Regions from separate parts of the Agrobacterium sp. 5Ca39 genome, predicted to be linked through region 1. Evidence: riboswitches for the same ligand, from Rfam matches in the RefSeq annotation. Region 1 holds a riboswitch; each other region holds the start of a gene.
What was found. Region 1 has a riboswitch for cobalamin ahead of ACZ47E_RS16415 (ABC transporter substrate-binding protein). Riboswitches for the same ligand answer to the same signal wherever they lie in the genome.
Positions count from the first base shown of each region.

Region 1 (7,524 bases):
GACGTTTGCGATCAGTGTCGGCTGGTAGAAATAGCCGGGGCCGTCCATGATCGCGCCGCCGGTGAGGCATTGGCCGCCATGGGAGACCGCCGCCTGCACGATACCGTCGATGCGCTTGCGCTGCACCTCGGAGATAATAGGCGAATATTGCGTTGCCTCGTCCCAGGTGGGCCCGGGCTTCACCGCCTTCATGCGGGCGATGATTGCGGCGGAGAGGGCATCTGCCGCACTGTCCTCCACGAGGATGCGCGAGCCGGCCACACAGGCCTGCCCGGCATTGGAGAGAATATTGCCGGCGATGGCCGTCGCCGCCTTTTCGATATCCGCATCGGCGAAGACAATCTGTGGGCTCTTGCCACCAAGTTCCAGCGTCATGGGCTTGATCCCTGTACGGGCGATATTGGCCATGATGGCGGCTCCCGCGGCGGTGGAGCCGGTGAAGCTCACCTTGGAAATCTCGGGATGGCCGGTGATGGCGTTGCCCGTGACGGGACCGTCGCCCAGCACGATGTTGATGAGGCCGGCCGGTAACCCGGCCTTGATCGCCAGCTGCGCCATGAAAATACTGGAGAAGGGCGTCATCTCCGAAGGTTTCAGCACCACGGCATTGCCTGCCGCAAGCGCCGGGCCAAGCTTCCAGCCAGCCATGGACACCGGAAAATTCCACGGTGTAATCGCACCCACCACGCCATAGGGCTCCGTCATGATCATGCCGAGGCTCGTGTCGTCGGTCGGCACCAGATCGCCGCCTTCCTTGTCGGCGAATTCGGCGAAGAAGCGGATTTGCTCGGCGGTCACGGCGATATCGCCGGCGATCAGTTGGCCCACCGGCCGGGTCGAGGACAGCGCCTCGATCTTTGCCAGCGTCTCGGCTTCCTGCTCTATTAGGTCAGCCCAGCGTTGCAGGACCCGGGTGCGCTCGCGCGGGCGCACCCCGCCCCAGTTGCTGCTTTTCAGTGCGGCCTTGGCCGTTTGCACCGCTTCATCCACCAGGGCTGCATCCGCCTTCGGGCACCCGGCATATGGGGCCCCATCCGATGGGCGGTGCATGTCGATACCGTTTTCAGCGGTGACGAGCCGGTTGCCGATGAAGTGGCCGATTGGCAGGGACAGGCTGTCTGGATCGAAGCTGAGCGTCATGTGAAATCCCCTTTGAATATGCCCTCAAAGCTAATTCCTGTCGGCAAGCGAAATCGACCGACTGCAGCCGTGGCAGTGAACGAAAATCCCGTTTTACCGTTGCCAGACAGCGCAATCTTTGGTGCGTGCTGTCTGCGGCCTCTCGCCGGTTCCCGTCATCGCCGGCAACCTGGAAAACCGGCGAGATACGCCTCATCCGTTCACTGTGACGTAGATTTTGCGCACCGTCTCGATGGTCTTCCAGACGCCGACGAAACCGGGTTTCATTACGAAACTGTCGCCCGCCGTATAACGCTGCGGTTCGCCGCCATCAGGGGTGATTTCGATGACGCCGGCCAGAATATGGCAGAACTCGAAGGTCTCACCTTTGATGGAACGGCTTTCCCCCGGTGTCGCTTCCCAAATGCCTGTCTTCACGGTTCCGTCGCGAGCTTCGTCAAGCGCCCAGGTCTTGAACGACGGGTCGCCTGCAATGAGGCGTTCTGGCAGCGCCTTGGAGGCCTTGGGCTCGAAATCGGGGTTGGTATCGATGGGCTTGAGAAGCGGCATGGATTTTCCTTTCTGAAACAGGCGTGATGATCAATATCCGCGGCGGCGGTCGACAAGGCCGAGCGGTTGAAGACCGGACTCGTGACGTTTGATGTTTTCGACAACGGTGCGTGCCGCGGAATGGGGCTGAGTGACGCTGGCGATATGCGGCGTCAGAAGAATTTTGGGGTGGGTCCAGAAAGGATGGTCTTCGGGCAACGGTTCGGGGTCCGTAACGTCGACCACTGCACCCGAGAGCCGGCCTTTATCAAGCGCATCGAGGAGTGCGCCGTGATCGAGCTGTCTGCCACGTCCGGCGTGAACAAGTCCCGCGCCATCGGGTAAAAGGCTCAGGCGCTGGGCGTTGAGAAGTCCGGTGGTCTCGTCCGTCAGCGGCAGCAGGCAGATGAGGATGTCGCTGGTAGAGAGTATGGCTTTCAGCCCGTCATCGCCATGGTGACAGGTGACGCCATCGATCTCGCGCGGCGACCGGCTCCAGCCGGCGAGCGGAAAGCCGAAAGTTCTTAACCGCTCCAGCGCTGCGACGCCCAGCATGCCGAGGCCAAGAACGCCAATCCGGCAGTCTTCTGCCTGCCGTTGCGGCAGCGCCTTCCACAACTGCTGCCGCTGCTGTTTCAGATAGGCGGGGAGATTGCGGTGAAGGGCGAGCACGCCGAGGCAGATGTATTCCTGCATCATGCGGATGATCCCCTCATCCACCATGCGTACGACTTTCACCGTCTGCGGGACCGTATCGATATGAAACTGGTCCACACCGGCCCCGATCGAAAAGAGGATTTCGAGGTTACGATAACGCGCTATATCCTCCGGCACCGTCCAGGTGATGAGGTAACGGACTGCATCGGGATCGACCTTGGAGGCATCCATTGCGAAGGGGAGATCCGGCAATTCGTCAGCCAGGGCCTGCCGGAAGATTTCGCCGCGTCTGGCGTCGGAGTTAAAGAGAAATGTCATCTGATCCGTGGTCTCGAGGGTTCATGCCGTGCAGCGCCGGCCGAGCATTTCCAGCATCGACTGGCAGGCGGAAAGTTCGCCCGCTGTTATGAATTCGTCCGGTTTATGGGCGCGGCCGATATCGCCGGGGCCGCAGATGATGGCGTCGATGCCCGCAGCCTGAAAGAGCCCGGCCTCCGTGCCATAGCTGACGGCCGCGAGACCGGGAGTGCCGGTCAGTTCCTCCAAAAGCGAGGCAAGCGGGGCCTCGGCGAGAAGCGACAGCGCCGGATAGGCGCTCATCGGCAGCCATTCGATATCGACACCTGTCGCGGTGAGCGCCTCCACGCTACGTCGTACCGGCTCCAGCAGGTCGATTGGCGAGACACCTGAAATAGCCCTTGCCTCCAGTTCGATGGCGCATTGATCGGGAATGATATTGATCGCCTGTCCGCCGTTGACGGTACCGATCTGCAGGGAAGAGTAGGGCGGCTCGAAGGTCTTCTCTAAAGGACCCCGGGTCAACGCGTCTGCCGCCTCCACCGCCGTCGCGATGATGCCTGCCATCAGATGAATGGCGTTCACTCCCTGATCGGGCCGTGAAGAATGGCCTGACCTGCCACGGATGCTGACCCGCGCCGCGGCTTTTCCCTTGTGGGCACGCACGGAACGCAAATTGCTGGGCTCGCCGATAATGGCGCCCGCCGGTGGCGCGCACAGTTCCGGCAGGCGCGCGATGAGATGGGGAACACCGCGGCAACCTGCCTCCTCGTCGTAGGAAAAGGCGATATGCACGGGGCGCTGAAGCGTCATGCGCGAATAGGCAGGGGCTGCGGCGAGGACGGTTGCCAGAAAACCTTTCATGTCGGTCGTCCCGCGTCCGTAAAGCCTGTCGTTTTCCGTTCTCAGCCGGAAAGGATCGGAAGACCATTCCGGTTCTCCGGCGGGTACCACATCCATGTGGCCGGACAGAATGTAACCGGCCCGATCGGCCGGTCCGAAGGTGGCGAAGAGATTGGCGCGGTCTCCCTCCGGCCCCGGAATCACGGATACTCTTGCGCCATGGCTTTCCAAATATTCGGCAATCCATCCGGCAATGTCGCCATTGGCCGTTCCCACCACTGACGGAAAGGCGACGAGACGCTCAAGGATTTCGATTGCGTTCATGGTCGTCCCCATTGGCCCGTTATGATGGCCGCATTGCTCATTGCAAAAGCTTAGAACGGCCGAAGGCGTTTATCTGCTGAAAAGCGAGGTATTTCGGTAGATTGTTGTGTCCTTCCAGTGCTTTCAGAAAATTCGTGCTGGCATGGCTCGTTATCCTCGGACGTCATGGCTTGGACGCCGGGAACGCTGGTTCCCCGCGCTGGAGGGAGTGAGAGCCGTTTGCGATGGAGCTGCTCAAAGTCGATAGTTTCGAGTTGCGGACCGTGGATATTGCCGATGTGGAGGCAGATCGTCTGCACGCCCTCTCCATGGCGGTCGGATGGCGCTATCACGCCAATGAATGGTGTTTCCTGAGGCAATGCGGTGTCGGTCTCGCTGCGCTGGACGAGATCGACCGTGTTGTCGCGACAGCGATGCTCTTTCCCTATGATCAGGGTTTCGCGACGCTCGGCATGGTCATCGTATCGCCACGTCTGCAGGGGCGTGGCGTGGCGCCCTGGCTGGTGCGGCAGCTTCTGGCAAAATACCCGGCAACCGTCTTGCGGCTGAACGCCACGGGCGTGTCACGTCGTCTTTTTGCAGGGCTCGGCTTTTCCGGAGATGCGGAAAAGGTGCAGTTGTTCAGGGGCAGGGCGCGCTCCCCCGTGCAGACACCGGGGCTTGGCAGAAAGCAACGGATCGAGCCCCTCTCGGAAGATCATTTGTCGGCGGTCGTGACGATTGACCGGGTGGCTTTGGGCGTATCGAGGCGGGGCGTGCTGCAACGTCTTCTGCGCGACAATACTGGCTATGGCCTTTTCGAGGTCGATCGTCTGGTGGCTTTCGCGCTGCGGCGGGCGGCCGGGCGAGGTCACATCGTCGGTCCGGTCGTCGCAGTTGAGGAGAAAGATGCGGTCGCGCTGGTGAGTCGGCATTTTGCCGATCTGGACGATCAGCTCGTCCGTCTGGATGCCGTGCAAGACCAGAGCGTATTGACCGATTTTCTGACGCAATCCGGCCTGGTCGTGATCGAAACTCTTACCACCATGTCGAAACAGGCGCCGCAGCCTGCGGGTTCGGGTCCGGCGAGGATTTTCGCCCTTGCGGGTCCATCGCTGTGCTGAAGCGCAGTTTTGAACCGCCTCAATTCGACTGATTATGTGGTGGTCCTGTTTCGGGCGTCGCCCGACGCGATGCGTTCCGCTGCGCTAGAAACATGCTTTGATGATTGACGCACTGCCCCTTGACCCTTATGTGAGAAAGCGACGGTTCCTGCAGCCGAAAGGCGAAGGGATTAATAGGGAACACGGTGCGGGTGATGATTATCGCCCAATGCCGTGGCTGCCCCCGCAACTGTAAGCGGATTGCCGCTCATCCTCGTGACGCAGATGGCGTCATGCCACTGCATTCTCCGGAATGCGGGAAGGCAGATGAAAGGCGCAAATCCGTGAGTCAGGAGACCTGCCGTCAAAATATAAACCATCGTTACGGGCGGGGAAGCCCGGAAGAGGAGATTGTAATGTTATTTCATAACATTTGGTTTGCGTCCTGTTACCGTTCTCCGTACAAGACGTTCCGTGGTTGCTGCGCGCTCTGACGCCGCTGCTCTGGAACAAGCGATTTCATTTCGATTGGAGAACACATGTTTCATTCTGGACGCCTGCCGGTCCGCGCCGGCTTTCTCGCTGCTACGCTTGCAGTTCTGCCCGCCGCCACCGCCAATGCTGCGGAAACGGTATATCCCTTGACAATCAAAAGCTGCGGTCACGACATCACTTTCAAGCAGCCGCCCGCCCGCGCCGTCTCCGTCGGCCAGAGCACGACTGAGGTTCTTTATCTGCTCGGGCTGGCCGACAAGGTCGTTGGCACGGCCCTGTGGATCGGCCCGGTCCTTGCGGGCTATGAGCAGGCCAATTCCAGGGTGGAGCGTCTGGCCGACAATGATCCAAGCTTCGAGGCCGTCGTCGGAAAGAGGCCGGACCTCGTCACAACACAGTTCCAGTGGCAGATCGGCCCCGAGGGCGTTGTCGGTACGCCGGCGCAATTCGCCGAACTCGGCATTCCTGTTTACACCTCGCCGGCAGATTGCGTGGGCAAGGACAATTCCGGGGGCGGCGACGGCGTGCGCAAGACCGGCTTCACAATGGATTTGATCTATCAGGAAATCCGCGACCTTGCGCAGATTTTCAACGTCCAGGATCGCGGCGAAGAAGTGGTCAATGATCTCAAGAAAAGGGAAGAGGCTGCCCGCGCGAAGATTGCTTCCGCAAACGGCAAGCTTTCCGCCGTGTTCTGGTTCTCCAGCGCGGAACTGGATATCGATCCCTATGTGGCGGGCCGCAATGGCGCGCCCGGCTACATCATGTCGGCGCTCGGCCTGAAGAATGTGATCGAGAGCGACGAAGAATGGCCAACGGTCGGTTGGGAAACCATCGCCAAGACCAATCCTTCGGTGATTGTGGCCGGAAAGATGGACCGCCGCCGTTTCCCGGCTGACGACATCGCCGTCAAGCAGAAATTCCTCGCCACCGATCCCGTGGCCAGCATCATGCCAGCTGTCAAGGAAGGTCACGTCTTCGAGATGGATGCCCAGGCGATGAACCCGACCATCCGGACGATCGAAGGCATTGAAACGCTGGCTGAGGCAATTTCGGCTGCCGGTCTCGCCAAGTGAGCGGGTTTTCAATCCATCTCGGCAGAGGAGGGCTGGTTTTTGCCGCGCTCGCCCTGCTGCTCGGCGCGCTGATGGCCGGGGCGGCCATCGGCGAAACCGCCATTCCATTCGATGTGGTGGCGAAAACCATCGCCAACCGGGTGTTTGACGCCGGTTATCCGCTGGAGCCGCTGGATGAGGGAATTGTGTGGAGCTATCGTCTCAGCCGCGCCGTCGTGGCCGCCTGCTGCGGGGCTTCGCTGGCGCTTGCCGGCGCGGTTCTGCAATCGCTGCTGCGCAACCCGCTTGCCGACCCCTATATTCTCGGTATTTCCGCGGGGGCCTCCACCGGAGCGGTGGGCGTGGCCCTTCTCGGCTTTGGGGCGGGCTTTCTGACAATGCCGGCGGGGGCACTGATCGGTGCCTTCGTCGCATTCTCGCTTGTCAGTCTTCTGGCGGTGCGTGCAGGGCACGGCAACAGTGCCATCATCCTGGCCGGGGTGGCCGGTTCGCAACTGTTCAATGCCATGACGTCCTTCATCGTCACCAAATCCGCCAATGCCGAACAGGCGCGCGGTATCATGTTCTGGCTGCTGGGGAACCTCTCGGGCGTGCGCTGGCCGGATGTGTGGCTGGCCCTGCCGGTCAGTGTTGCCGGTCTTGCGGTTTGCCTCTGGCACGCCCGGGCGCTTGATGCTTTCGCCTTCGGCGGGCAGGCGGCCGCCTCGCTCGGCATTCCGGTGCGGCGGACCTATGCAGTACTGATCTCGGTTTCGGCGATCATGACGGCGGTGATGGTCTCGCTGGTCGGGTCCATCGGCTTTGTCGGCCTCGTCATTCCCCACGCGGCACGCATCTTCGTCGGCGTCCGCCATGGGCTGCTGCTGCCGGTGACAGCATTGACCGGTGCGGTATTCATGATCATCGCCGATATTCTCTCCCGCATCGTCATTCCCGGGCAGGTGCTGCCCATCGGCGTTATCACCGCGCTCGTCGGCGCGCCCGCCTTCGCCTTCATCCTCGGACAGAAGAGGGGACGTTCGTGAAGCTATCCGCTCATGACCTGAAATTTCGCGCAGGCAATATCGACATCGTACGCGGTG
Region 1 is NZ_AP026437.1:565,463-572,986, forward strand. Features, by position in the region: gene ACZ47E_RS16390 (aldehyde dehydrogenase family protein) at 1-1,140, opposite strand, end outside; gene ACZ47E_RS16395 (cupin domain-containing protein) at 1,333-1,689, opposite strand; gene ACZ47E_RS16400 (2-hydroxyacid dehydrogenase) at 1,720-2,643, opposite strand; gene argE (acetylornithine deacetylase) at 2,665-3,789, opposite strand; gene ACZ47E_RS16410 (GNAT family N-acetyltransferase) at 4,014-4,892, shown strand; cobalamin riboswitch at 5,018-5,251, shown strand; gene ACZ47E_RS16415 (ABC transporter substrate-binding protein) at 5,411-6,442, shown strand; gene ACZ47E_RS16420 (FecCD family ABC transporter permease) at 6,439-7,467, shown strand; gene ACZ47E_RS16425 (ABC transporter ATP-binding protein) at 7,464-7,524, shown strand, end outside.

Region 2 (7,524 bases), on a different replicon from region 1:
TGCCGGCAATCCGGCGGGGCGACCTGCGATCCTGCTGCATGGAGGGCCTGGTTCAGGATTGTCATCGACAGCGCGACGCTATTTCGATCCTGCCATTTTCCGCATCGTCCAGTTCGACCAGCGCGGCTGCGGTCAAAGCACGCCAAACGCCGCTGATAGCCTTGAGAATAACACCACGCATCATCTGATCGATGACATTGAGGCCATTCGCTGTGCCCTCGCGGTGGAAGACTGGCTGATCTACGCCAGTTCATGGGGTTCCACGCTGGCCCTCACTTACGCACAGCGCCACACAGGACATGTTCGCGGCATGGTTCTGGCCGGCGTCACCACCACCCGGCATAGGGAAATCGACTGGCTGTACAAGGGGCTGGCAATGTTTCTGCCGCAGCAGTGGCAGCGTTTCATCGCCGCGATCCCCGATGACATGTCCAGGCAAGATCCGGTCGGCGCCTATCGCCGGCTTCTGAATGATCCCGATCCCGCCGTGCGCGCAAAGGCCGCCTTAGAGTGGCACCTGTGGGAGGCGGGCTCGATCAGCGCGGAGGGCATTTCGGCCTTTCCGGAGAAATGGCGCGACAGCGCGTATATTCTCGCCCGCGCCCGCCTCTGCGCCCATTATTTCCACCATGCGGCCTGGCTGGATGATGGCGCGCTTCTGCGCAATGCCGGAGACCTCGCCGGTATTCCCGGGATACTCATTCAGGGCATGCGCGACTTGCAGGGGCCGCCCGTCACCGCTTTCGAACTTGCCGAGGCGTGGCCGGGAAGCGAGCTTGTTACCATCGATGGCGCTGGCCATTCGACGGGCGATGCGGGCATGGAAGACGCAATCCTGTCGGCAATTGCGCGATTTGCGAATTGAGCCGCTTGACAGACGGCGGATTCGGGCGCATTTCATTTTCCATGATCAACGAACGCGCACCCATCTCCTGCTCGTATTTTTGGGCCTTCCTCTAAGGGCGGCTCGACAGATCATATTGTCAACAAGCCGCCGTCAGGCGGCTTTGTTGTTTTCAAACGTCCTGACGGCACCGATAAGACCAAAGGACCGAAAAATGACCGAAGATAGCTCCCTGACACTGGAAAGACCGCCCGTCGTCATCATCCGTGGCGCGCGCAAGACGGATCTGCCCGAACTCAACGAGATGATCACGCTGCTGGCCTCCTACCACGGCGATGCGGCGGCGATCACGCCGGCGAAACTGGAGCGCGACCTGTTCGGCCCGCTGCCCTGGGTGCACGGTCTCGTGGCCGAGGCCGATGGCGCGTTGATCGGTTACGCCCTGCTTCTGCCGCTCTACAGGGCGCAAGAGGGCCGCCGCGGGCTCGAACTCCATCATCTCTTCGTGCGCGACGGCCATCGTGGCCATGGCACCGGCCAGCATCTGGTTTCCCGGGCCCGCGATATCGCCAAGCGTCTCGGCTGCGACTATCTTTCCGTCAGTGCCACGACCGGCAATGTGGCGGCGCATCGTTTCTACGAAAACATGGATTTCGCGCCTCGCCCGGTGACCGGCATGCGCTATATGCAGTCCATCGCCTGATTAAAAAACACGGAGACGACCATGACACGGATCGCCATTGCGCTCGCCCAGGATTTTGCTGACTGGGAGCCGGCGCTGCTTGCCGCCGCGGCGCGCAGCTATCTCGGTGTCGAGATCGTCTATGCCACGCCGGACGGACGGCCGGTAACCTCGATGGGCGGGCTGAAGGTGACGCCGGATACATCCTATGACGCGCTCGATGCCGTTGACATCGATGCGCTCGTCATTCCCGGAGGCCTGAGCTGGGAAAAGGGAACAGCTGCCGATCTCGGCGAACTGGTGCGCCGGTTTCGCGAGAGGAACCGACTGGTGGCCGGCATCTGCGCGGCGGCAAGTGCGCTGGCAGGCACGGGCGTTCTGAACGCCGTTGCCCATACCGGCAATTCGCTGGCTTCGCACAGGGCCTATTCGGCCTATAGCGGCGAGACGCTTTACCGCGACCAGCCGAAAGCGGTCAACGATGGCGGGATCATTACCGCGGCCGGCAGCGCGCCGGTCAGTTTCGCGGTGGAAATTCTGAAAAGCCTCGGCCTCTTTGGTCCGGAAGCCGAGGCCGAACTTCAGGTTTTTGCGGCGGAGCATCGCTGAGGCATAGCCGCCTCGGTTGTTTGCACTCCCCTACTCCCCGTCATTCCGGCCTTGAGCCGGAATCCAGCCGACGCGCATCTGCGCGGCGAGATGACTTCTTTCAGCCCAAGGACTTGGGCTGGATGGATTTCGGCTCAGGGCCGGGATGACGGAGGTGAGAACAGCGATGATTATCGCTGATCCAGCACCCGGCACACACGTGCTGTGTGATCGCCGCCCTCCCCGGCAATCGCCCGGCGAATATCGCGGCTGTTCAGATGCAGGCTGCGGCCGGCGGGTAAATTTGCACGTTTGATCTTGGCGAGTGCCGCCGCCACAAAGGCGGCCTGATGGTGTTGGAAAAAGGCAAGAGCCGCCTCATCCGCCGGGCTCGGGCCCAGTACCGCCTTGAAGGCGAGACGATGCACGGCGCAGTATGCGCCGTGACCGGGAACTGCAAAACGCAGCGCATCGAGTTCCTCACTCCAATCCGCTGCGTCCTCCATGATTCAGGCCGACTGGAAGCGGTTGAGGAAAAACGTGCTCAATGTTCCGAGCAAAGCCCAGAAGACGAAGCTCGTAACCGTAGCGGCGACGATGAACTGACGCTCCAGCGGCAGCGGCGCCAGTGCATGTTCGCCTTCCGGCGGCAGGGGCGCACCCACCACATGCGGCGCGACGATCAGCACCAGCGCCAGGACGATCGCCCAGGGTTCGCGACGGAAGGCGATCAGCGCGATGCCGCCGGCTGTTGCGGCAACGGTTGCGAGCCACCAGATCTGCCGTGCCTCAAGTGCTGCGGCGGGGCTGCCCGGCAGTTCCGGCGGCAGGCCGATCATCGGGGCGAGCATGACGGCGGCAAATCCGGCAACGCCCCACAAAAGCCCCTCACGCCAGCCGCCATTGGTGCCGCGCAGCGAAATCAGTCCGGTCAGCACCAGCGCATAACCGATCGCGGTCAGGACATTGGCGGCAACCGTATAGGCAGTGCGTTCGAAACCATCGGCCGGAGCCCAGGCCTCTTCATTGTGCTCGTGGGCGGGAACCACAGCACCGGGCGCCGTGGCCTCGTGGCTGTGGGCAGCTTCACCGCCCGCGCCCTCATAGGTCTCTGCCTGAAGGATGAGCGGCGTGGTGCCGAAAGCCTGCATGGCTGAAACGGCTAAGCCGCCGAGGATGCCGACGAGAACGGCGGTAAAGACGATATTGCGAAAAGACGACATGACATTCCCCTCAATGGCAGGGGAAGGCATTGGCATGACGCGTGTCATGGGCGGCATTGTGAACGGCTTCCACATGCGAGAAACCGACAAAACCGACAACGAACAGGCCAAGCACGATCGCCGTCAGCGATTGCGCGAAGCTGCCCGTTTTTGCTGAAACGGCTGAATTGGCCGTATTCTGGTGGATGGACATGGTGACCCCTCTCCGGCGCGACCCCGCGCCTCTGGATGCGGTCGAACGGCAAAGCCATGCGACCGCCTGCGATACACTTCACCACGGGGATACGAGACTGACACAGGGGGCATCGATCTTGCCACCCTGACATTCCGCTCTTCCGGACACCCCGCCGGCATGGACATTTCCGTGATGGCAGGTCTCCTGGCTTACGGGTCAAAACCTGAAACACCTTCCCGGCAACACCTCGCCTCAACCGGAAACGCCGGTTCGGTCGAAGGGTCTGCCAGTGGCATTTCGTTTCAGGCTCTCCGCTCACAGTTGCGGGGGCAGCCACGAATGAGGATTTCTCCCTATCGTGTTCCCTTTTCACCTTCCGGAACGCCCGGAAGGAACCATCACAGGGTTGTTATCCGCCGCGTGGGGACGGGAGTCAATGGGCACGCATGCCAACGGGACCCTCAGCGCGCCGGGATCGCCTTCAGATAGGCGGCGATCGCGTCGCGGTCCTCGGCTGTCAGATGCGCCATGTTCTGCTGCACCTTCACCATGGAACCGCCGACACTGTCGAATTCCGGGGTGAAGCCGGTTTCGAGATAGCTCGAAATATCGGCCTCGGCCCAGCTTCCGATGCTTTGCGAGCCGGGGGTAATGTCCGGAATGCGGCCTTCGCCTTCCGGATTGGGGCCGCCGGCCAGCCACTTGCCCTTCAGGAAGCCACCGAGCGCATTGCGCGGCGTGTGGCATTCGCCGCAATGGCCCGGACCTTCCACCAGATATTGGCCACGCAGAAGTTCGGCATTGGCATTGGCCAGCTCGACGCGCGGCGGTGCCGAAGGGTCGAAATACAGGAACTTCCAGCCGCCGAGCGCCATGCGCATGTTGAAGGGGAACGGCAGATCGTGGTCGGGCGCATCGTTCTGGCTCGCCGGCAGGGCCTTCAGATAACCGAAGAGGTCATTGATGTCCTTCTGCGTCATCCGGGCATAAGAGGCATAGGGGAAGGAGGGATAGAGATGTTCGCCGTTCTTTCCCACACCGCGCGTCATGGCATCGCCAAATTCCGCCAGCGTCCAGCCGCCGATGCCGTGCTGCGGATCAGACGAAATATTTGGAACATGAAAGGTGCCGAAGGGGCTTTTCAGTGCCTGCCCGCCTGAAAGCGTCAACAGCGCTTCACCCTTAGCATCCGGCGCGGCATGACAGCTTGCGCAGCCGCCCGCCCAGAACAGCGTCTCGCCATTGGCGAGATCCGGCTCACCGAGGCTCACCCAATGGCTGGGCGCCTGGCGCTGCGGCGCGGTCACCCATGCGAAAATCCCGTAGCCCGCAACGGCCGCGACCACGATCCCGCCCACAAGCTTCGTCCAAATGGAAGACATGCCCCTCTCCCCATTCTCCCCTGACAACGTCAGGTGTCTTTCGTGACGGAAAAACGCCGCCCGGGAGCGGCGTTTCAAACTCGTTCGATTATTTCTTCAGGCGATAGGTCTGGTGGCAGGTGCCGCAATCGGCGCCCAACGTCTGCATGGCGGTGGTTACACCCGCCTGATCGGTGGGGAGATTGGCGAGAATCTTATCCGCATCTGCGCCGAGCTTGGCGGACTTGGCCTTGAAGTCCTCAAAGTTTTCCCAGATCGCGGGCGCTGCCGCGCTGCCGGTCTCGGTGCCGGCGGGGAACTGGTCGGGGAAAGCCTTGGCATTGGTGCTGATGGTCGTCACGGCGGCCTTGACGGCTTCGGCGTCGAAAGGCTTCTGGCCCTTGGAGATGGCGGCGAGCGCTCCCATGGAGCCACCGATCTGCTTCATCATGCCTTCACGTTTTTCGACTTCGCCGGCAGCATAGACCGCTCCGGCGCAAAGACAGCCGAACAGCGTGGCCGCTGCGATTGTTTTCAGTTTCATACACTCTCTCCTTGATTCCGGCGGGCGCCGGACGCTTGATGGAACGCCGCGAGGATGCCCTTTCCACATGGCGAAAAGAAGTCACATTGCGGTGAATTCCATCGTGAAAACAGAAGCCTAAGACAAGGCTTCCCACAATGTGAGAAGTGCTGCGGCGATCAGCATGAAACCGGCGATGCGGCCGATGACGATCGTAGCCGCGGGAGAGGAAACGAGCCATGCGCGGCTTCTATCCGCCGTCAGCGCCAGCGCGCCATAAACGGTGAACTGCGTTACCGCCACCATCGCACCCATCACCAGCCCCTGCATCCAGATCGGTCCATAGGCGGGTTTGAGAAACTGTGGGTAGACGGCCATCATGAACAGGTAGGCCTTCGGGTTTGACAGGCAGGTCAACACCGCCCGCCAGAATGCCTTTTTAACCGAAGCGCTTGCCTCAGCCTCATCGCCGTTCACGACAATCGCACTGCGCACCAGGCCGATTCCGATCCAGACCATGTAAGCCGCGCCGACGACAAGCAGCGGCAGGAACAGCGACGGCATCCATGCGGCAAGCATGCCGACGCCCAGCGCGCCATACAGCGAATGCACGATGCCGCCGGCGCTCATGCCGACGGCGGCGGAAAGGCCGGTTCTCCTGCCACCTGTCAGCGCGCTTGCCAGCACAAAGAGCATGTCCATGCCCGGCAGGATGATGATGCCGAACAGGACAGCAAAGAAAAGCCAGAGATTTTCGGCATAAGTCATGTCAGTATCTTTCATACCGGATAGAGGTGCATTCGAGAAACCCCATGTTTCTCAATGTATTTTTCCGTTTATAGGGAACGCCAACTGACAGCGTTGTGTCAGTTGCGTGGGAAAATCCATCGGGAAGACGGCAATGCGCAAGGCCTCAAGACTGTTCGAGATCATCCAGATTTTGCGGCTGGCGCGCCGCCCGGTGACCGCGCAGACGATTGCCGACATGCTGGAGATAACAGTGCGCTCGGTCTATCGCGATATGGCAGCGCTTCAGACCATGCGTGTGCCCATCGCAGGGGAACGCGGCGTGGGGTATATTCTCCGGCCCGGTTTCAACCTGCCGCCACTGATGTTTTCCATCGAGGAAACCGAGGCAATCGTGCTGGCGCTCGCCATGGTCGACCGCACCGGCGATATGGAATTGCGCCGGGCCGCGAAGAAGGCGAGCGACAAGATTGCCGCGTCTCTGCCCGAACCGCTGTCAAAGACCCTTTCCGCCAATGCCCTCCACGCCTGGGGCAGCATCGCGCCGGCACCGGCAGGACTTGATCTCTCGACGGTCAGGCGTGCGGTGCGCGACGAGGAGACGCTGGAAATCATCTATCGCGATGAAGCCGGCGCGGAAACGCGGCGGCGGGTTCGGCCAATCGCGGTGATCTACTATTCCGAAACAGTGAATATTGTCGCCTGGTGCGAGCTGCGGCAGGCGATCCGCAATTTCCGCTCGGACCGGGTGCAGAGCTGCCGGGCGACCGGCAGTTTCTTCAAGCTCGAAGGCGAGAAGCTGCGGCAATTGTGGATGGCCGGCTGGCAGAGCAACCAGCCGGCCATCCCTTACTCACAGCCCTAAGAGGCGATCCTCCTCCCGCCCGAAACCGCGAATGGCGATTCGGTCGGCAAAGACATCGGCGATGGCGAAGGTGTTCTGGTCTGGCGTGTCGACCATGCCCTTGAAATTCACGAAATGTGTATTGCCCGATACGCCGTAATTGCCCTCATGGTTATGGCCGTTGAACCATGCGATGGCGCAAGGATGGGCGTTGAGAAGATCAAGGATGCGCGGTGCGTCCCACATGTTATGGGCGTTCTCCGGATAGACAGGGTAGTGGCACAGCACGATGACTCTTTCGCCCACCGCATCCGCCTTTTGCAGAACCGCCCGCAGCCAGTCGAACTGCTCGTCGCCAAGCGAGGCGTTCCAGTCCTGCGCGTTGATTGCGCCTACATCCGAGAGGCGCTTCAGCCGCTCGGCAGCAAGGGTGCGACGCGGATCCCCAACCGGTGGGGCGAAAAGGCTGACGTCATTGCCATCAAGCACGGCGAAGCGGATGCCGCCGACGGTAAAATCATGCCAGGCGGCGGCCAT
Region 2 is NZ_AP026436.1:526,394-533,917, reverse strand. Features, by position in the region: gene pip (prolyl aminopeptidase) at 1-865, shown strand, start outside; gene ACZ47E_RS02575 (GNAT family N-acetyltransferase) at 1,059-1,547, shown strand; gene ACZ47E_RS02570 (type 1 glutamine amidotransferase family protein) at 1,569-2,135, shown strand; gene ACZ47E_RS02565 (hypothetical protein) at 2,306-2,620, opposite strand; gene ACZ47E_RS02560 (CbtA family protein) at 2,624-3,337, opposite strand; gene ACZ47E_RS02555 (CbtB domain-containing protein) at 3,348-3,530, opposite strand; cobalamin riboswitch at 3,690-3,927, opposite strand; gene ACZ47E_RS02550 (c-type cytochrome) at 3,974-4,894, opposite strand; gene ACZ47E_RS02545 (c-type cytochrome) at 4,983-5,417, opposite strand; gene ACZ47E_RS02540 (LysE family translocator) at 5,535-6,164, opposite strand; gene ACZ47E_RS02535 (helix-turn-helix transcriptional regulator) at 6,298-7,008, shown strand; gene ACZ47E_RS02530 (metallophosphoesterase) at 6,997-7,524, opposite strand, start outside.
Region 2: linked by a shared signal. The riboswitch ahead of ACZ47E_RS02555 (CbtB domain-containing protein) and the one ahead of ACZ47E_RS16415 (ABC transporter substrate-binding protein) in region 1 are both predicted to bind cobalamin.

Region 3 (7,524 bases), on a different replicon from region 1:
AACCCCATATTGGCGATATCATTGGCACGCAGATTGATTTCGGATGCGCTGCCCGCCCCCTCCACCAGCACCAGATCGGCCTGTTGTTTCAGGCGGTTGAAGCTATCCAGCACGCGCGGCATCAACCCGGCTTTCAGGTGCTGGTAATCGGCTGCCCTGGCATTGCCGGCGATTTTGCCCTGAACCACCACCTGTGCCCCGGTCTCGCTCTGCGGTTTCAGAAGAACCGGATTCATGTGGACAGAGAGGGGTACGCCAGCGGCCCGCGCCTGCAGCGCCTGTGCTCGGCCGATCTCGCCGCCGTCGGCGGTAACGGCCGCATTATTCGACATGTTCTGTGGTTTGAACGGCATGACGGACAGGCCGCGCCTGACGAAGGCGCGGGCTAGACCGGCCACCATCAGCGATTTGCCGACATCCGAGCCGGTTCCCTGAAACATCAGAACCCGTGCGGCCATGTCAGAATTCTATCCCTGGCTGTGCTTTCACGCCCGCCTTGAAATGATGTTTTACCAGCGTCATCTCCGTCACCATGTCGGCGGCGTCGATCAGCGGTTGCTTGGCATTGCGGCCGGTGACGATGATGTGCAGATCGGGCCGACGGCTGGCCAGCGTCGTCACGACCTCGTCAAGCGGCAGGTAATCATAACGCAATGCGATATTCAGTTCGTCGAGTATCAGCAGGCCGATCGTCTGGTCAGCCATCAGTGTCACGGCTTCTTCCCACGCCTTCGCGGCAGCGGCAACATCGCGCTTCAGATCCTGCGTATCCCAGGTGAAGCCTTCACCCATGGTACGCCACACCACCTTGTCACCGAACAGAGCCAGCGCCTGCTGTTCGCCGGTCGACCATGCACCCTTGATGAATTGCACGACGCCGACCCTGCGCCCGATGCCGAGCATACGCAACGCAAGGCCGAAGGCGGCCGTGGACTTGCCCTTGCCGGGGCCGGTATTGATCATCAGCAGACCTTTTTCGATGGTCTTTGCCGCGACTTCGGCATCCTGCACCGTCTTGCGGTTGACCATTTTCTGCCGATGGCGCTCGGCTTCGTTGTCGCTGATGTCGCGTGTCATCGCATATTCCTTCTTCACTCCAGCAGCCGGGAACTTATCCCTGCCCTTCGGAGCGGCGACTATACCCAATTTGCCGCACCCGGCAATGCGCGAGCCACAGGGGGGCGGCATTGACCCCAAAGCCCGTTCGGCCTAAGGGTAAGGAACTGACGGTCTTTCCCCGGCAACGGGAAAAGCTAAGAGGGAACACGGTTCCACCCTGAAACGGGTCATTCCGTGGCTGCCCCCGCAACTGTAAGCGGCAAGCCCGCACCGTAAAGCCACTGGACCAGAGAGACGGTTCGGGAAGGCGGTGTCCGGGCGCTCATCGAGCCGCAAGCCAGGAGACCTGCCGCTTCAGGAAAAACGTCTACCGGGCGGGGTGCTCCGGTCAGTCGATAACGTCGAACAGCCGGTCTGTGCCTGTGCGCATACCGTTTTCGATATCCGCACCCCGAAGAATTTGACTTGGCGCGGGAACGATACGGTTTGGATATTTCAGCGACATCTTCATTTGCTGGTGGAAACGCGCAGGATGAAACGGCGTCCGGTGTGGTCGTTTTCGTTTGCCGAAGCTGTCGCGACGAAGCTGATCCCAGCGCCGAGCCACGTGCCGGTTCACGTCTTGCCGAGGCCGTCACCGCAGAGGCGGAAGCGTCCGGCATCGCGGTCCGTTCCGTCAATTGTCTCGCCAACTGCAAACGTGGCCTCAGTGCCGTGCTGCGCAGCGCCAATGGCTGGTCCTATGTGTTTGGTGGGCTGACACCCGACGATGCAGGGGACCTGCTGACCGGCGCGCGGCTTCTTTCTGCGTCTTCAGATGGCCTGATGCCCTGGCGCGGCCGCCCCGAACCATTAAAGCGCGGCATGGTGGCGCGCATTCCCCCATTCGATTTTACCGAGGAGAGATCATGAGCAACCATCTGGACCGCGTTCCCTGCACCATCGTCACCGGTTTTCTAGGGGCGGGAAAAACGACGCTGTTGCGGGGTCTTCTGGAAAAGCTGGACGGCAAGCGGCTCGCAATCATCGTCAATGAATTCGGCGATATCGGTATCGACGGCGAAATCCTGAAAGGCTGCGGCATTGAAAGCTGCCCCGAAGAAAACATCGTCGAACTGGCCAACGGCTGTATCTGCTGCACGGTGGCTGACGATTTCCAGCCCGCGATCGAACAAATTCTCAGCCGCCAGACGAAGGTGGAGCATATCCTGATCGAGACCTCTGGTCTTGCCCTGCCTAAGCCGCTGGTCCAGGCTTTCCAATGGCCGGCCATCAAGAGCCGCGTGACCGTGGACGCCGTCGTGGCCGTGGTGGATGGCGCCGCCCTTGCTGAAGGAAAGGTCGCGCACGACATGGAGGCGCTCGCTGCTCAGAGGGCCAATGACGAGGCGCTTGATCACGATGATCCGGTTGAGGAAGTTTTCGAGGACCAGGTCGCCTGCGCCGATCTCATCGTTCTCACGAAGGCCGATCTCCTTGATGAAGCCGGCCTCGACAAGGCGAGGGCGCATGTGCTCGAACATCTGCCGAAGGCCGCGAAGATCGTTGTGGCCTCCAATGGCGCCATCGACCCCGCCGTGCTGATCGGTCTTGGTCTTGCCGTTGAAGAGGATATCGAAAACCGCCGCACCCACCATGACGGTGAACTCGACCATGAACACGACGATTTCGACAGCTTCGTCATCGACCTGCCGGCTGTGGCCGATCCGGAAGCACTGGCGGCGCGCATTGCCGAAACGGCTGCGGCTGAAAACGTCCTGCGCATCAAGGGCTTTGTCGAAGTTTCCGCCAAGCCCATGCGTCTGCAGGTGCAGGCGGTCGGAAGCCGGGTCAATCATTATTACGACCGCCCCTGGGCAGCGGGCGAGCAGCGCCGCAGCCGACTGGTCATTATCGGCGAAAAGGGCATCAATCGCGAAAAGATCGAACAGATGCTGGCCGCCTGACGATGCATATTCTTGCCACCACATCCTCGTCTCTCGACGATCTGATCGAGCCGGTTGACCTCAACCAGCCTCGATCGGATGTGGTGATGCTGTCGTTTTCGACAAGCGATCTTGCCGGGCTTGAGCAGGCGTGGCGACAGGCGGACAGTGTGCTCCCCAGCCTGTCCGCCGCAAACCTCGCCGAGCTTCGCCATCCCATGTCGGTTGACCTGTGGATCGAAAAGACGGCGGAGCATGCCACGGTCATCCTTGTCCGAATCCTCGGTGGAGCGGAACGCTGGCGTTATGGAGTCGATCAGCTTTCCAGCATGGCGCGCCGACGTGGGATAAAGCTTCTGCTTCTGCCCGGCGAATGCAGTGAAAGGGACGAAAAGCTCGAAGCGGCGTCGACCGTGGACACACACATCCTGGCATCCGTCCTTTCCTTTTTCCGCGAAGGCGGAAGAGATAATATGGGTCGTCTTGCCGGTGGCCTCGCCGCTCTGGCAAGAGATGACGCATGGCCGATGATAGAAGCTGAACCATTGCCGAAAGCCGGCTTTTATCGGCCGGGGGTGGGGGTGTTAGGGAAAATGGAGGCCTGCTCTGGCTTCCCGGCTGCCGCGCCCGTTCTGCCTATTGTCTTTTATCGCTCCATGTTGCTGGCTGCGGATGCAGCGCCGGTGGATGCGCTCTTTCACGCGCTTTGCGAGCGCGGTTTCTCCCCGGTGCCGATTTTTGTCAGCGGCCTGAAGGATGGCGATGCCCTTCGCTTTCTCGAAAAGGCGCTGAGAGATATTCAGCCCGCTGCCATCCTTGCTGCGACGGCCTTTGCCAGTCAGAGCGATGCCGATGGCCATACGCTGTTCGATCGGCTTGGCGTTCCCGTTTTCCAGGTCGCCATGGCGACGACCCGCCGCGACGGCTGGGCGGCGAATGCGCGTGGACTAAACCCGTCCGATCTAGCCATGCATATTGTGCTGCCTGAACTGGATGGCCGGATTTTCGCAGGCGTGATTTCATTCAAACAGCCTTGGACCGATGGCGGTATCAGTCTCGTAAACATGCCGGAGGCGGATCGTGTCGAACAGGTGGCAAGCCGCATCGCGGCCTTCCTGCGTCTGAAAAATACCTCGCCGGAGGAGCGGCGCATTGTCGTTCTGATGCCGGATTATCCGGGTGCAGCCCCGGGGCGAACCGGTTACGCCGTTGGTCTGGATGTGCCGCAAAGCGTGCTCGAAATGCTGCGAGATCTTGCAGATGCCGGCTATTGCGTCGAAGATATTCCCGAAACGGCAAGGGCGCTGCTCGGTCGCCTTGAGCAGCAGGAAGCGACGATCGATCTTGCCGATTATCGAGGTTTTCTTTCGGGTTTGCCTGACGATGCCGCGGCCTCCTTGAGTGCGACATGGGGAGCTGCGGAAAGTGATGAAGCTTTCGCCGATGGCGGGTTTCGTTTTCGCGTCGCGCGTTTCGGCCAGGTCTTCGTGGCGCTTGCGCCGGACAGGGGGCGCAATGAGGACCGCCGGGTTGACTATCACGATCCCGCCCTGCCACCGCGCCACGCGCTTGTTGCCTTCGGCGCATGGATGCAGCGCGTGGCATCCGCCCATGCCATCGTGCATGTGGGCGCGCACGGTACGCTGGAATGGCTGCCCGGCAAGACAGTGGCGCTTTCCCGCAAGTGCTTTCCGGAAATTGTCACTGGTCCGCTGCCGGTGATTTATCCGTTTATCGTTTCCAATCCCGGTGAGGCGGCGGTGGCGAAACGGCGTATTGCAGCCGTCACCATCGGCCATATTCCGCCGGTGCTGGTTAATGCCGGGCTTTCGCCGGAACAACTGGCGCTTGAACAGCTGGTCGACGAATATGCGCAGGCCGATGGGCTCGATCGGCGCCGGCGCGACCGGCTGGCGAAGCTGATCATTGAAAAAGCGCAGGAAACCGGGCTTGCAACCGAGGCCGGCGTGAATACGAAAGACGATGCCGACGCCGCCCTCTCACGCATCGACGCCTTTCTCTGTGATCTCAAGGATTTTGCGATCAAGGACGGCCAACACATTTTCGGCCGCTGCGCCGAAGGTGAGGCTGATCCTCTGAGACTTCAAAGCGCCCGGGCCGAGAAGGCGGCCTTGCTTGCCGCACTCGATGGCCGGCACGTTCCTCCCGGTCCTTCCGGCGCACCGGCACGGGGCCGGGTCGATGTACTTCCCACGGGCCGCAATCTTTATGCAGCGGATCCGCGCACGATGCCGACGCCCACCGCTTTTGAACTAGGGCGCATGGCCGGCGAAGAGGTGCTCCGTCATCATCTGCAGAGCCACGGGGATTGGCCGAAACATCTGGTGTTCGATCTCTGGGGAAGTGCCAGTCTTCGCAACGGCGGCGAGGATGTGGCGCAGGCGCTGCACCTGATGGGAGCGCGGCCGATTTACGACGCCGGCACCGGCCGCGTGACCGGCATCGAGGTGCTGCCGCCGGCCAGCCTCGGCCGTCCACGCGTTGATGTCACGTTCCGCATTTCCGGTCTGTTCCGGGATATGTTTCCTGCGCTGATCGCGCTTCTCGATGCTGCCGCCAAGGCCGTGGCGCGGCGTGAAGAAGCGCCGGGCGACAATCCGCTTGCGGAAGAGGCGGCTCTGCTCGGTCATATACCACCGCGGATTTTCGGCTCTGCGCCCGGCACCTATGGTGCCGGTATTGAGGAGAAGCTCGCCAGCGGCAAATGGGACGAACGCGAGGAGCTGGGTAAAGCCTACTTAGATGCGGCAAGTCACGCATTCGGGGGTGCGGACGGGCTGGAGATTTTCGAGGATGCCGGATTTGCGCAGGCGGTGCGCCGGGCTGATCTTCTGGTTCACACCGGCGATGATCCCGGCCGCGATCTTCTGGACGGTTCTTCCGATGTCGCTTTCATTGGCGGCTTTTCCGCTGCCAAGGCTGCACTTGGAGGCGTTGCCGATATCGTGGCGCTGGATACGACCGATCCGGCGCGCCCACGGGCAAGATCGATGACACAGGCCCTGACGCGGGTGGTGCGGGCCCGGGCCGTCAATCCGCGCTTCATCGAAGGCCAGATGCGACATGGTCCACGCGGTGCGGCGGAGTTTGCCGAGGCGGTGGACCGGCTGGTCGGCTTTGCCGAAACCACCAATGCGGTGTCGTCATCGTTGATCGAAGCCCTTTACGATGCCTATTTCGGCAATGAAGCGGTGCGCGATTTCATCCTGCGCGAAAACCCGAAGGCAGCGCGGGTGATGGCGGAACGTTTCTTGTCCGCCCGCCGCCGCGGCCTGTGGCACAGTCGCCGAAACGCGGTGGATGCGGAGCTTGAAATGCTGCTTTTGCCCCATCCGGAAAGGGTCGGCGCGTGATGACGGCCTTATTCAATCCCGTTCAGCCAGTCAGCCGCCGCGGCGCATGCCCGGCTCTCTCTGCACCCATGCCCACCGGCGATGGTCTCCTGTCACGGATCGCATTCGAAGCGGATATCACGCCCCTTGAGATGAAGAGGCTTTGCGATCTTTCGGATTTCCATGGCAATGGCTTGATGGACATTACCGCCCGGGGCAGCCTGCAATTTCGCGGTCTGTCGCCCGAGAGCGCGCGCTTTCTGGAAAAAGAGGTTCTGGCGCTTGGTCTACCGCTTCGCGATGGGCTGGCGGTTGAGGTTTCGCCCTTATCCGGTCGCGACGAGACGGAAATTGCCGATGGCCGTTCTCTTGCAGACGAGATTCGCCGGGAGGCAAAAGCGCTGGGGCTTGCTGAAAAACTCGCCGCCAAAATGTCTGTGGTGATCGACGGTGGCGGATATGTTTCCATGGGAGATTTGCTCGCTGACATCCGCGTGAAAGCACAGCGTCTGGAAGGGCAGGTCTTCTGGCGCCTGTTTGTGGGCGGTCCGGAAAGCAGCTCGGTGGATGCGGGGCTGGTTGGCGCCGGCGCCGCAGCTGGTGTCGTCCTTGAATTGCTCGCGCTTCTGGCAAAAAAAGGTCCGCTCGCCCGCGGTCGCGATCTGGATCGGAAGATGATTGAAGCGATCTGTGGTGATCATCTGGTGGATCTGGCCGGAAGCGAGGCATCCCGGTCCCTCGTGCCTTTGGGTTTGATGGCCGCAGGCGGGGCCGGTTTTGCTGCAGGCGTCGCGCCTGCCTTCAGTCAGATCAAAGCCGCTGATATAGCGCGTCTCTGCGAAGCGGCCGCCGTGCTCGGTATTCAGTCTCTTCGGCCAGCGATAAATCATAGCCTGCTGTTTTTCGGTTCCCAGCGCGCGTGCGGCGCACTGCTTGCGAGTGCCGGAACATCGGGTTTCGTCACGGCTGCCGGCGACGGGCGATCTTCCATAGCAGTCTGTCCCGGCGCTCCCGGTTGCGCGTCGGCCTTTTATCCTACTCACGAACTGGCTTCCTTTGCGGCAGGCGCTTGCGCCCCGCTGCTCGACGGTTCCGTGACCCTGCATATTTCCGGATGTGGCAAAGGCTGCGCCCATCCCGCGCCGTCGCTTCTGACCTTTTCAGGTTCCGATAATGGCATGGCTTTT
Region 3 is NZ_AP026436.1:2,457,707-2,465,230, reverse strand. Features, by position in the region: gene ACZ47E_RS12090 (cobyric acid synthase) at 1-458, opposite strand, end outside; gene cobO (cob(I)yrinic acid a,c-diamide adenosyltransferase) at 460-1,077, opposite strand; cobalamin riboswitch at 1,211-1,427, shown strand; gene ACZ47E_RS12080 (DUF1636 family protein) at 1,546-1,971, shown strand; gene cobW (cobalamin biosynthesis protein CobW) at 1,968-3,005, shown strand; gene cobN (cobaltochelatase subunit CobN) at 3,008-6,358, shown strand; gene cobG (precorrin-3B synthase) at 6,358-7,524, shown strand, end outside.
Region 3: linked by a shared signal. The riboswitch ahead of ACZ47E_RS12080 (DUF1636 family protein) and the one ahead of ACZ47E_RS16415 (ABC transporter substrate-binding protein) in region 1 are both predicted to bind cobalamin.

Region 4 (7,524 bases), on a different replicon from region 1:
ATCGCCGCTGTCATACTCCCGCATGATGAGTGCGGATTTGCGCTGCAGGAACTCGTTTTCCTCCGACCAGCGATAGGCATCATCGACGTCAGGCGTGAGGCAGAGCGTCGAGAAGATCGATGAATAGGAACGGGCGTGCACCGCTTCCATGAATGAAATGTTTGAGAGAACCGCCTCCTCATGCGGTGTTGCCGAATCTGCCATCAGGCGCACCGCGCCGACGCCGTTCTGGATTGTGTCCAGCAATGTCAGGCCGGTGAAGACACGGATCGTCAGTTTCTGCTCCTCGGGCCTCAGTGTTCCCCAGGAGGGGATGTCGTTGGAAAGCGGCACTTTTTCCGGAAGCCAGAAATTCGAGGTCAGGCGGTTCCAGACTTCCAGGTCCTTGTCGTCCTCGATGCGGTTCCAGTTGACCGCGCGGATGCGGGACACGGGTTTTACGGCGATGTTCATGGACTTTTCCCTCAAATCAGAGCGTGCAGGAAACGCAGCCCTGAACCTGCGTGCCTTCCAGCGCCATCTGGCGCAAACGGATGTAGTAGATGGTCTTGATGCCATTCTTCCAGGCATAAATCTGTGCCCGGTTGATGTCGCGGGTCGTGGCCGTATCACGGAAGAACAGCGTCAGAGACAGGCCCTGATCGACATGCTGGGTAGCCGCCGCGTAGGTATCAATGATCTTTTCAGGGCCAATCTCATAGGCATCCTGGTAATACTCGAGATTGTCGTTCGAGAGATAAGAAGCCGGGTAATAAACTCGGCCGATCTTGCCCTCTTTACGGATTTCGATCTTCGAGACGATCGGATGAATGGAGGATGTGGAGTGGTTGATATAGGAGATCGAGCCTGTCGGCGGCACGGCCTGAAGGTTCTGGTTATAGAGGCCTGATGCCATGACCTCCTGCTTCAAGACCTTCCAGTCTTCCTGCGTCGGAATGGCGATACCGGCCTTTTCGAACAAGTCGCGGACCTTTTCCGTCGCGGGCAACCATTCCCGGTCGGTATATTTGTCGAAATATTCGCCCGAGGCATATTGGGAGTTTTCAAAGCCCTTGAAGCTCTGGCCTCTTTCCACCGCCAGCCGGTTGCTGGCGCGGATAGCGTGATACGTCACGGTGTAGAAATAGATATTGGTGAAATCTATGCCTTCCTCCGAGCCATAAAAGATGCGCTCGCGCGCCAGATAACCGTGCAGGTTCATCTGACCGAGCCCGATGGCATGGCTTTCGTCATTTCCCTTTTCAACAGACGGAACGGAGGAGATATGGCTCATGTCCGACACCGCCGTCAGTGCCCTGATGGAGGTTTCAATGGTCTTCCCGAAATCGGCCGAATCCATTGCCGCGGCGATATTCAATGAACCGAGATTGCAGGAAATATCCTTGCCCATGTGACTATAGGAGAGATCGGCGTTGAACGCGCTCGCTTCGCTGACCTGCAGGATTTCCGAGCAGAGATTGCTCATGCTGATGCGACCGGCAATCGGATTGGCGCGGTTCACCGTATCCTCAAACATGATGTAGGGATAACCGCTCTCGAACTGGATTTCGGCGATCACCTGGAAGAATTCGCGCGCCTTGATCTTCTTCTTGCGGATGCGGCTGTCGGCGACCATCTCGTGGTATTTTTCCGTCACCGAGATTTCGGTGAAGGGCACGCCGTAGACCCGCTCCACATCATAGGGGGAGAACAGATACATATCCTCGTTGTTGCGGGCGAGCTCGAAGGTGATGTCGGGGATGACAACGCCGAGCGACAGGGTCTTGATGCGGATTTTTTCGTCGGCGTTTTCACGCTTGGTATCGAGGAAACGCATGATGTCGGGGTGGTGGGCATGCAGATAGACAGCACCCGCGCCCTGGCGGGCGCCGAGCTGGTTGGCATAGGAAAACGAATCTTCCAGTAGCTTCATCACGGGTATGACACCGGAGGACTGGTTTTCGATCTGTTTGATCGGCGCGCCAGCCTCGCGAATATTGGTCAGTGAAAGGGCAACGCCGCCACCACGCTTGGAGAGCTGCAGCGCCGAATTGATGGAGCGGCCGATGCTTTCCATATTGTCTTCCACGCGCAGCAGGAAACAGGAGACCAGCTCGCCGCGGCTCTTCTTGCCCGCGTTCAGGAACGTCGGGGTCGCCGGCTGGAAGCGGCCGGAAATGATCTCGTCGACCAGATTGCGTGCCAGCTGCTCATCACCGCGCGCAAGGGAAAGCGCCACCATGCAGACGCGATCCTCGTAACGCTCCAGATAACGTTTTCCGTCGAAAGTCTTCAGCGTGTAGGAGGTGTAATATTTGAACGCACCGAGGAAGGTCGGAAAGCGAAACTTCCGGGCATAGGCCTCGTCATAGAGGTCACGAACGAAATTGAAGGAATACTGGTCCAGCACCTCCTGTTCGTAGTAGCCCTCCGCTACCAGATAATCGAGCTTTTCCCTGAGGTTATGGAAAAACACCGTGTTCTGGTTGACGTGCTGGAGGAAATATTGACGGGCAGCAAGACGATCCTTGTCGAGCTGGATTTTTCCGTTCTCGTCATAAAGGTTCAACATCGCGTTCAGCGCGTGGTAGTCCAGGCCTGCATCGAGCGGCGTCTGGCTTGCGGCTGTTGGCTGTTTGGTGTCCTTGCGCAGCGCGCTAGCGGTCAGCGTGTCCAAAATCGTTCCAATCCATGTTTGACGTTGGCGACATCCTCCTCAGTGCCGAGAAGCTCGAAGCGATAGAGAAACGGCACTGCGCATTTGCGCGAGACGATATCTCCGGCGGATGCGAAAGCTGCGCCAAAATTGGTGTTTCCCGCCGCGATGACGCCGCGAATGAGATTGCGGTTGGAGGGCTCGTTTAAAAACCGGATGACCGGCTTCGGCACGGCACCCTTGGTGCCGCCGCCGCCATAGGTGGGCGTGACGAGCACATAGGGTTCCGACACCTGAGGCACGTCATCCTCAGCGCCGAGCGGCAGGCGAAGCAACCGCCGCCCCAGTTTCAGAAGGAAACGATGGGTGTTTTCGGAACGACTGGAATAATAGACGATCAGACCCATCGCCTGCCGCCTCAGCCGATCGAGCCGATCATGTCCGGCCGGAACCCCGCCCAATGGCGTTCACCGGCAACCACCACCGGAACCTGCATGTAACCGAGACCACGGACATGATCGAGAGCGTCAGCATCTTCGGAAATATCGACGATCTCATAGGGAACGCCTATGCGGTCGAGTGCGCGATAGGTGGCGGTGCACTGGACGCAGGCGGGTTTGCTGTAAACGGTGATGGTCATAATTTCCCTTTCGAAGCCATTTTGGACGCGGCAAAGCGTTGCCGATTGCAATCGCAATCGGGCGGCGGTGGTTTTGTCATTCAGGTGGGGCGTGCTCTCTCGGAGTTTCCTTGGGAAATCCGACTGGGTTCTCCTGGAACTGCTGAAAGCCGCAGAAAAATCACTCCCTACGCAGACGAGCGTAGCAACTCAAAAATATGCACTGGCATGACTTCACCCCGAAGCTTGTTCTGGAGGGGGCAGAAAAGGGCGCACGCAAATCATCTGCGTCTACACCTTCCTCCGGACACCCCGCCCGTGGACGTTTGCGCTCAAGGCAGGTCTCCTGACTTGCGGGTCACAACATCTATTCCGGCCTTCCCGGAGCGCTCAGCTCCAGTGACTCAAATCGGAACGATGCTCGCCGCTTACAGTTGCGGGGGCAGTTTCGGCCTTGCTTCACCACGATGGCGTCACGCACCGAATTCCCGTCTTAGCTCCCAATCCTTGCGAATCGGAAGAACCTCGAACACCACATATAGTATATGAGGAAATTTTCTCGTCAATAAATAGACACACAAAAGCCCCGCCCTGTGGATCAAAAAGATTCAACGCATGGTCAACAATGACTTAACGGCAGGCCGGACACACCGCGCGGGAGATGAAGATCTTAATCTATTCCCAGATATCGATATGGATATCGGCGGGACGGGCGTTTTCGATCACCCTCTTCCCGTTGGGAAGATCGTTTGCGAAAAGCTTGGCGTGGATCTGAGCTGCATCGAGACCATAACCCAGCCATCTGTTTCGCAGCCTCTCTTCCAGCACCGCGACGGACGGACCCACGAAGATAGTGAGATCAAAGCTTCCGGAAAGGTTTGTCCAGGGCGCTTCGTTCAGCAGCAGATAATTGCCCTCGGCGAGGATGAAGCGTGTTTCCGGAGCAATCGCACGGGCAGACGCAATGGCGATTTCACGGGAGCGATCAAACACCGGGACAAGCACCTCCTGCCCGCCCTTGCGAACGGCGGAGACGATATCGAGGAAGCCACGCACATCGAATGTTTCCGGCGCACCCTTCCTTGGCAGCAGTCCTCGCTCTTCGAGGATGCCATTGTCCATATGGAAGCCGTCCATGGGCAGAATGGCGGCCGTTTCGCCCCGTGCGCGCAAGGCGTCGCAAAGAGCATCCGCCAACGTGGATTTGCCGGCCCCAGGGGGACCGGCAATCGCGACGATGAAACGGGAGTGGCCTTCTGCCCGCTGAAGAACCTCTTCGACGATCGTCTCAAGCTTCAGCGTCATGCGGCAAGCGTTTCCTTCGGTGCTTCCTTGGCGCCGGTCATGAAGGCGACGGCATCCGACATGGAATAGTCCTTCGGATTAATGACGCACAGGCGCTTGCCAAGCCGATGGATATGGATGCGGTCGGCAACCTCGAAAACATGCGGCATGTTATGCGAAATCAGAACGATCGGCAGGCCGCGGGAACGCACGTCGAGAATAAGTTCCAGGACACGGCGGCTTTCCTTGACCCCAAGCGCGGCAGTCGGTTCGTCGAGGATCACGACCTTGGAACCGAAGGCGGCTGCACGTGCCACGGCGACGCCCTGGCGCTGACCGCCCGAGAGGGTTTCCACCGCCTGATTGATGTTCTGGATCGTCATCAGGCCGAGTTCCGACAGTTTTTCGCGGGCGAATTTTTCCATGGCCGGACGATCCAGCGCGCGGAAGAGGCTGCCCTGTATGCCGGGCTTACGGATTTCCCGGCCAAGAAACATATTGTCGGCTATGGAAAGTGCAGGAGACAAGGCCAGGTTTTGATAGACGGTTTCAATACCCGCCTTGCGCGCCTCAATCGGCGAACGGAACTGCACAGGCTGGCCCTCCAGCCGGATTTCCCCCTCATCGGGCGTAACCGCGCCTGAAATCGCCTTGATGAGAGAGGATTTTCCGGCGCCGTTGTCGCCGATCACGGCCAGGATTTCGCCCGGATAGAGATCGAAATCGGCGTGATCCAGGGCCGTTACACGGCCATAGCGCTTAACGAGATTGCGTGCTGTGAGAATGGGTTCTTTTGTCATCAGCCTGCTACCTTTCTGATCCACTGGTCGATTGCGACAGCCAAGATGATGAGGACGCCGATCAACAAATAGGTCCATTGCGGGTCTGTCCCGATAAGCCTGAGGCCGAGCGAAAAGACGCCGACGATCAGGGCGCCGAAGATCATGCCCATGATGGAGCCGCGTCCACCGAACAGTGATAAACCGCCGATAACCACCGCCGTGATGGATTCGATATTGGCGAATTGGCCAGCAGTCGGCGAAACCGACCCGATGCGGCCGATGAGAGCCCAACCGGCAAAGGCGCAGATGAGGCCTGACAGGGTGTAAACAGTGGTCAGCATACGTTTGACATTGACACCGGCGAGCTCTGCGGCATCCGGATCGTCACCCACGGCATAAAGATGGCGGCCCCAGGCGGTGCGGTTCAGGACATACCAGAGCAGAGCAACAAGCAGAACCATGGCGATGACGCCGTAGGTGAAGACCGCATTGCCTATACGAAGATTGGCGCCGAAAAATTGCAGGATCGGTGCCTGCTGGGCAATGTCCTGAGCCCGGATCGTCTCATTTGCGGAATAGAGGAAGTTGGTCGCGAGCACGATCTGCCACATGCCAAGCGTGACGATAAAAGGCGGCAGGCGCATGCGCGAAACCAGAACGCCGTTTATGAAGCCGCAAAATGCGCCAACGGCGAGACCACAGAGAATGGAGAGCTCCGCTGGCAGACCGTAACGGAAAGTGAACTGCCCCATGACGACCGAGGACAGAACCATGATCGCGCCGACCGAAAGGTCGATGCCCGCCGTCAGGATGACCAGCGACTGTGCCGCGCCGACGATGCCGACGATCGCGACCTGCTGCAGGATGAGGGTCAGCGAAAAGGCCGAGAAAAACTTGCCGCCGAGGAGCAGGCCGAAAATAATCAGCGACAGCACCAGAACGATAAGCGGCACGGCTGCCGGGCTGGAATGGAGAAAGTGCTGGAATTTTTCCAGCGCGCTCTTGTCGTGCGTATCGAAAGCGGCGACCTGCGTCGAACTTCCGGAGAGCACTTTTTCAAATTCATTATGCGGCTGAGCCCGCACCGGCTGATCGCTCATGGATTTTCCTCCCGATCGCTCCATCGCATCCGCCCTGACACCGAGGTCTATCTCCAAAGAGAGTGATGCGTAGATTTCAAAGTGTTGAAGCGGCCTTTGTCATCCCCGAAGGGCGCGCAACGCGCTCGTTTATTCCTTTGTCCGATCCCCCGGATCGTGCCTGATATTCATTCTGGCCCAAGGGCGGGGGCACGAATGCCCCCGCGGGTTTCAACGGTGAGGCATCAGCCCCAGCATTTGTTGAGACCTTCCTTCGTATCGATCGAGTCGAGGCCCTTGACCGGCTTGTCGGTTACCAGCGTCACGCCGGTGTCGACAAAGTTCTTGCCTGCTGTCGGCTTCGGCTTTTCACCCGTGTCCGCAAACTTCTTGACGGCTTCGACGCCAAGCGCCGCCATCAGCAGCGGATATTGCTGCGAGGTCGCGCCGATAACGCCCTCCGCGACGTTCTTGACGCCCGGGCAACCACCATCGACGGAAACGATCAGCACGTCCTTTTCACGGCCGACGGCCTTCAGCGCCTCATAAGCGCCGGCAGCCGCAGGTTCGTTGATGGTGTGGACGACATTGATGGTCGGGTCCTTCTGCAGCAGATTCTCCATCGCCGCACGGCCGCCTTCCTCGTTACCATTGGTGACATCGTGGCCGACGATACGCGGGTCGTTCTCGTCACCGATCTTGTTGATGTCCTTCACATCAATGCCAAAGCCCTTCATGAAGCCCTGGTTGCGCAGCACATCCACAGTCGGCTGGGAAGGGGTGAGGTTGAGGAAGGCGATTTTTGCGTCCTTGGCCTTGTCGCCCAGCGTGCCGGCGGCCCACTTACCGATCAGCTCGCCAGCCAGAAGATTGTCGGTGGCAAAGGTGGAATCAGCGGCATCGACAGGCTCCAGAGGCGTGTCGAGGGCAATGACCAGAAGCCCCGCATCACGTGCCTTTTGCACGGCCGGAACGATGCCTTTGGTATCCGATGCTGTGATCAGAATACCTTTGGCGCCATCGGCGATGCAGGTCTCGATCGCTGCGACCTGGCTTTCGGAATCGCCGTCGATCTTGCCTGCGTAGGATTTCAGCGTCACACCAAGCTCCTTGGCCTTGGCAGTC
Region 4 is NZ_AP026436.1:2,562,375-2,569,898, reverse strand. Features, by position in the region: gene nrdF (class 1b ribonucleoside-diphosphate reductase subunit beta) at 1-453, opposite strand, end outside; gene nrdE (class 1b ribonucleoside-diphosphate reductase subunit alpha) at 470-2,656, opposite strand; gene nrdI (class Ib ribonucleoside-diphosphate reductase assembly flavoprotein NrdI) at 2,644-3,042, opposite strand; gene nrdH (glutaredoxin-like protein NrdH) at 3,054-3,275, opposite strand; cobalamin riboswitch at 3,574-3,797, opposite strand; gene ACZ47E_RS12540 (nucleoside triphosphate hydrolase) at 3,930-4,559, opposite strand; gene ACZ47E_RS12535 (ATP-binding cassette domain-containing protein) at 4,556-5,338, opposite strand; gene ACZ47E_RS12530 (ABC transporter permease) at 5,338-6,420, opposite strand; gene ACZ47E_RS12525 (sugar ABC transporter substrate-binding protein) at 6,645-7,524, opposite strand, start outside.
Region 4: linked by a shared signal. The riboswitch ahead of nrdH (glutaredoxin-like protein NrdH) and the one ahead of ACZ47E_RS16415 (ABC transporter substrate-binding protein) in region 1 are both predicted to bind cobalamin.